Regions from separate parts of the Psychrobacter sp. UBA2769 genome, predicted to be linked through region 1. Evidence: predicted binding sites of a transcription regulator. Region 1 holds the regulator's gene; the other holds the start of a gene.
What was found. Region 1 encodes PhoB, which activates phosphate uptake and scavenging genes when phosphate is short. Its sites were predicted from a motif close to TGTCATNAANCTGTCATAA; they were not measured.
Positions count from the first base shown of each region.

Region 2: B3Q63_RS02635 (inorganic phosphate transporter) is a predicted target of PhoB. The motif match lies at 1,974-1,992, and genes of this name have one in related genera.

Region 1 covers NZ_DEIR01000020.1:67,003-70,437, forward strand. The annotation lists gene pstS (phosphate ABC transporter substrate-binding protein PstS) at 177-1,322, opposite strand; gene phoB (phosphate regulon transcriptional regulator PhoB) at 1,843-2,541, shown strand; gene phoR (phosphate regulon sensor histidine kinase PhoR) at 2,748-3,435, shown strand, end outside.
Region 2 covers NZ_DEIR01000007.1:40,341-43,775, reverse strand. The annotation lists gene B3Q63_RS02640 (aminotransferase class I/II-fold pyridoxal phosphate-dependent enzyme) at 1-94, shown strand, start outside; gene B3Q63_RS02635 (inorganic phosphate transporter) at 334-1,941, opposite strand; gene B3Q63_RS02630 (ATPase) at 2,632-3,435, opposite strand, start outside.

The DNA.
Region 1 (3,435 bases):
CCGTAATAAACTGTGTCATCTAACGACCAAGTATTAAGTTCACTACGGCTAAGACGTCACCAAGCAAACACGCTTTTCAGTATTTGCTTGATGGCATTAGTTAGCTTATTCTCGACTGGCTTATTCTCGACTGGCTTATTCTCGAATTAATAAGCTTCGAATTAATAAGCTTCGAGCTACTGTGCTGAGGTATAAACAGGCTTACCTTCGCTATCTACTACCTCGTTCCATTTCGCTTTAAATAAAGCCACGGCCGTATCAGAAAAAGGCACGTAATCGAGGCTCATTGCGTCATCATCGCCCTGAGCATAAGACCAATCAAAGAAGTTAAGGACGCCTGCCACTTGCTTAGCATCTTGCGGCTGTTTGTGGACTAAGATAAAGGTCGCAGCAGCGATAGGCCATGCTTGGTCGGTCTCAGAGTTGGTGATGACTTTGTAAAAGCCTTCTTGCTTTGACCAATCAATGTCCCCAGCGGCGGCGAATGTTTGCGCAGAAGGCTGCACGACGTTGCCAGCGGCATTTTTCAGGGCAACGTGTGACATGCCATTTTGCTTAGCATAGGCGTATTCAACGTAGCCGATAGAGTTTTTCATACGCGTTACATAGCTTGAAACGCCTTCGTTACCTTTACCGCCCGCACCGGTTGCTGAGGTTGGCCATTTCACGGTTTTATCGACGCCAACGCTGTCTTTCCAGTCGTTTGACACTTTGGCTAAATAATCAGTAAAGTTAAAGGTTGTGCCCGAACCATCTGAGCGAAATACCGTGGTAATGGCGGCGTCAGGAAGGGTCAAGTTAGGGTTCATAGCAGCGATGGCAGGGTCATTCCAGTTGCTGATTTTGCCAAGATAGATGTCAGCTAGCATTTTTCCATCGAGCTTTAATTGACCAGGCGCAACGCCATCGATATTGACGATAGGTACCACGCCGCCGATAACGGTCGGGAATTGAATCAGACCGGCTTCGTTTAATTCAGCTGGCGTCATTGGCGCATCAGAGGCGCCGAAATCAACGGTTTTTGCGACGATTTGTTTGATACCACCCGATGAACCAATCGACTGATAGTTCACTTGACCGCCTGTTGCTTTATTATAGGCATCTGACCATTTAGCATAGATAGGCTGCGGGAAAGAAGCGCCTGCGCCGGTGATATTCATCGACACATTGTCTGTCGACTGAACGCTTGCGCTGTCGGTAGAGGCGGTGGTTGATTGCGCCGAAGTAGCCGGCTCATTGCTTTCATTACTATTGGGGGTTTGATTACAAGCAGCTAAGGTAAAGGTACTCGCGACTGCTAAAGCCATTAATGAATAACGCATTATTTCTCCTAAAAAGTAATCAGATTTAAGTATGGGGCGTTTATGAATAACAATGTCGCTGCCCAGATTTTTAGTAATGTATTGCTAACGATGTTTGGTTAGCAAGGTTTTGCTGCAAAGACGCTCGGTGGTCAATGAGCACATTGTGCCGAGCAAATATGACAGTTTGATGAAATAAGACATTTTTATGAAAAAAGTCGGTCAATTAAAAACGCAGCCTAATAAAGCAGTCGTTTAAGGGGATTGCAGCTGCTATCTAGCGCAAAATTCGTTATGATGAGCCGTTGGTTTTTTTTGGGGCGTAAGGGTTTAAGGCTAAGCGTTCAAAGCACAGCGTTTAAAGTATAGGGCTGAAAGTACAGTGTTTGAGGTGAGGTGCAGTGTTTAAGGCACAGCATTTAACGTAGCGAGTCACTGTGTCATCAAACTGTCATAATTAAGCCGTTTAATGGGCAGGCGTTGATAAGGGCTTAGTATTTTTGTTTTCCAATTTTTTGTCTTTCAATAATGAGGCGATGGTATGCGCAATGAGCAGATTTTGATTGTCGAAGATGAACCTGCAATTCGTGAGATGGTGGTAATGACGCTAGAGATGGCGGGCTTTGAGAGTTTACAAGCGGCTGACGTCGCAGAGGCGCATCAGCAAGTGGTGGATCATAGACCGGCGTTGATTTTGCTAGATTGGATGTTGCCGGGTGATAAAAGTGGTATTGATTTTTGCCGCATGCTTAAAAGCGATGAGATGCTGGCTGAGATACCGGTGATTATGCTGACCGCCAAAAGTGAAGAGGATAGCAAGGTTCATGGGCTTGATGCGGGCGCTGATGACTATATGACCAAACCCTTTTCAACGCGTGAATTAATCTCCAGAATCAAAGCGGTATTACGCCGTAGTCGTGCGCTTAGTAGTGATAAGCCAATCGAAATAGGTAAGCTTAGCCTAGATCCCAAAAGCCAGCGCATTACCGCTGATAATACAGTCATTGATATCGGGCCGACAGAATATCGCTTGCTGGCGTTTTTTATGAGTCACCCCGAGCGTGCTTATACGCGCACCCAGCTGTTAGATCAGGTCTGGGGCGGCAATGTCTATATCGAAGATCGTACGATTGATGTGCACATCAGGCGTTTACGCAAATTACTACAGCCGTATGATTGTAGTGCCTTGATTCAAACGGTTCGCGGTACCGGTTATCGGTTTTCGAGTCTGGTTGAATAACGCTATCGATTTTGAAAAAATAGCCCATTATTTACAAGGCAGCTTACAAGGTAGTTTATAAGGCAGCGAAACAGCGTTAAGAACATTCAGTGCTCAGAGTCATAAATATTTAGAATAATAAGAACTAAGAAGCATAAGTACTGAGAATAGTCAGTGCTAAGAATAAGTGCTAAGCACCATACTGGTAATAAATAAGAGAGAAACACATGATAACGCCAAGGGATATTGAGCAACAGGACATCGAGCAATACTCCACCGATCAGCTGAAAAAAATCAGAAGTGCCTTACGCGCATTGCGAGATGCGGTTATCTTGCTAAATGACGATGATGGTTTGGAGTGGTGGAATCAGGCTGCCGAAGATTTATTATTGTTGCAGACAGCGGATCATGGCAAAAGTATTTTTGACTTTATTAATGTCCCTGAGTTTCGGCAATACTATCAGAGTATGGTGACACCCAATGATGGTGTACATATGAAGTCATGGCAAGATCCTAACCGTTATCTTAAATGTGAGCTCACGCCTTTTGGCGATGAAAAGCTGCTGATTATTTATGATGTGACCCGCTTACAACACTTAGAGCAAATGCGCCGCGACTTTGTGGCAAATGTCTCGCATGAGTTACGAACGCCATTGACTGTACTGATGGGCTATTTGGAGAATTTCTCAGATCAGGAAGATATGCCGCGGCAATGGCGACGCGGGTTTGAGTTAATGACGCAGCAGACTGCGCGCATGAATAGAGTGGTCAATGACTTGCTGCTGCTGTCTCGGATTGAAATCGAAGAGACACATGAGCTGCATTATATTGATATGACTAAGCTGCTCACCCATGTCTATGATGACGCGCAGGCTTATAACCAAGAATATGGCCATACGCTGCATTTACAGATAG
Region 2 (3,435 bases), on a different contig from region 1:
GGTATTTTTACCCAACCTGCACGATTTAGAAGATGCCATGGATCGCTTAGACCGCTTCTTTGCCAAAAAACGTAAACAGTTTGGCACCGAATAGAACTCATTTTGATTAAACTAATTTTCATTTTGATATAAAAAAACGCTTATCGGCATGATGCTGATAAGCGTTTTTTATGCTGTTAAATAAAGTAGTAAAGTCTCACCGTTAAAATCTTGTTAAAAACTCATACGGCTTTAATTTAAAAAACCACCTTAAGAATACTTCTTTAAGAACAATACTCTAAAAACATGGCTTTAAAAATACTACTTTAAAAGTGTCATTTAAAAAACTTTATCTTAAAAAATATTACTTAAGAAAATATAGCTGATAGCTGACATTGAAGCGGCGGCAGGAAGGGTAATTATCCATGCCAAACCGATAGGCTTCATCAGTGCCCAGTTGGTGTCTCTATTGACGATACCGATGCCAAGTACCGCACCAACTAAGGTATGCGTACTCGATACTGGTAGCCCCATGGTTGAAGCGCCCATCACCACAGCAGCAGCAGCCAGTTCCGCGGAAAAGCCCGAAGCGGGATGCATTTTTGCCAGATTGGTACCAACGGTTTGAATGACTTCTTTACCGATAAACCAAAGACCAACGATTAGCGCCACACCAAAGGTTAGCATAACTGCAGGTGGTACTGCCGCTTCAGTAGCAATGCTATTGGTACGGATAACATCCATAATCGCGGCAAAAGGACCGACGGCGTTGGCGATATCGTTTGAGCCATGACTAAAGGCAAAGGCTGACGCGGTAAAGACTTGCATCCAGCTAAACATAATAAATGTCGCTTTGGTCAAATCCTCCTTATGCTTACCGCGGATACTCTTGGTATAGATATAGGTCGCAAGCCATACTAGCGCTGCAATCATGCCCATGATTAAAAAGCCTTGCAGCGTTGTCATGCCATTATTGACATTCTTTAAGCCTTTAAAGATAACCAAAGAGGCCATGACCGCGCCGCCAGCAGCCGCAATAATAGGTACCCATTGCTTTAATGCTTTTAGGGTATCGAGGTTGCTGCGCTCGTTTTCAATTTCATAAAGCTGCTTGTAATAATCGGTTTCTAAATCTTCAACGTCGCAATCATCATCTTTATAGATTTCTTGATCACGTAACATCGCTGAGGTATAAGCCAGTTGTTCTGATTCGGTCAGACCATCCAAATACTCTTTGTGATTTTGCTTTAAGGTTTTTTTATCGCCCTTTAGCGTCGCAATGTGTGCTTCTGTTCTATCATTATATTCAATGATATTTTTCTTAATTTGGCCATATAACAGGTAGGAGAAGACGCCGCCGAGTAATGGTGATATGACCCAAGAGATAGCAATCGTTCCAATCGTGCCCCAATTCACCGTAGATAACGCCATTTCGGTGCCACCTAACGAGATGCCTAATACAATGGAGCTACCAACCACACCGCCGATAATGGCATGAGTGGTTGAAACGGGCAGACCTTTTTTGGTCGCAAACAACAACCAAAATGCAGCAGCGATAAGCGCTGAGAGCATGACATAAATAAACTGGTTGGGCGTGACCGACAGACCATCTAGGTCGACAATACCGCTACGGATGGTATCGGTGACTTCACCGCCTGCCAACACCGCGCCCGACACTTCAAATATCGCTGCGATACCCAAGGCTTGCGGAATGGTCAACGTCCCCGCACCCACTGAGGTACCAAAGGAGTTGGCGACGTCATTACCACCGATATTGAATGCCATAAACACACCAAAAGCCGTCGCTACGATAAATAGCGTCGTCTGCTGATGCATGGTGTAATCTAGACCCCACCATAAAAAGTAAGCGGTCATCGCAATCAGTAAAATGGCAAAAAATAGATTGATTCTCATAGAACCGACTGCTTTGGTTGGTCCTGTAGAACTGCTGCTAATACCCATACGTTGATACGTCCTGCGTAAGCTGATTGAAATTATATGTGATTGATGACATTGCGGCGCTATGAACGGTGTTGTTTTCACCACCCAATATTATGATAGCGTGTACGCAACGTGTTTTTGAAATACTGTTTTTTGAAATACTGTTTTTTGAACTTGTTTGTTGAAATACTGTTTTAAACCACGGCTTTAAACCACCGGTTTGAAAATTGGTTTGAATAACTAGCCTGCAATACCTTATTGATCCATCACTCAGACGATCTCGTCTGTTTACCATTATTTTCTACTCATACCTAGCACTAATATCTAGCTTAGTTTGCCTATGATAAAAATATCAGGTAAAAAACCATCACACAAAATGCCATAAAGCCGCAAGTAGTATTGCCAAATCATCCGATTACAGCAGCTTGCGGCTTAGGTTTTTATAGTGATAGCGTTGGTTATGACAAATATATGAGTAATGATTAAAGCATTTATATGACAAATACAGTATCCGACTGCTGAGCTATTTTGTAGAAAGCAGAATTTATAATGTGCCTATTATATTAAATATAGACACAGAATGCATGATGATATTGCGAGATTTGTAACTGTGAATGTAAGCGCTATAAAACCTATCAATTTAGTGAAAATTTGTTGTTATATTTTATAATTTGGCTGAGCCAAAATATAATCAATTCTCAAACCTTTTAATCAGTTATCAGGCAGTGCTAAAGATAGCTGCTCAATGGCATGGTCTAATACATCTAGGCGCGCTTGCCGCTTTTCATTGGTGGCGATGACACACCAAGGAGCGTCCTCTGTATTTGTACGTGCCAGCATATCAGCTGCCGATTGCACATAATCTGCCCAGTTATCACGATTGCGCCAATCATCATCGGTCAATTTAAATTGCTTATGCGGGGTCTCTTCGCGCGCCTCAAAGCGCTTAAGCTGCTCTTTCTTATCGATGGCAAGCCAGTATTTGATAACTATCGTGCCAGCCGCTACCAAATCTGCCTCAAAGCGATTGATTTCATCATAAGCGCGCTGCCATTCTGCATCAGTCGCAAAACCCTCAATACGTTCGACCAATACGCGCCCATACCATGTACGGTCAAAGATAGCGATACGGCTGATACGATCGATCTGCTCATTGGGCAGCTTGGTCCAAAATCGCCATAGATAAGGGTGTTGTAATTCATACAGCATCGGCGCGCCAATATTATAAATCTGATACTCGCGTGGGTCGAGCGGCGCAACCAGTCTTTTAATAGCGCCACCCTTGCCAGCCGCATCCATACCTTCAAAGGCAAAGACCACATGCCGACCCTTACGCGCACGTAGCAACTCAGCAAGGCGCGCTTGTTTATCGGCAAGCGCTTCATGGTACTCAGACTTATCTACCTCGGTATCGTCGATATTTATCAAAATTTTAGGGACTTTTACTGGCTCGAATTTTTTAACATTTTCTAGCTGTTCGCTTTCCTCTATACGACTGCTTGCTAACGCTGTTTG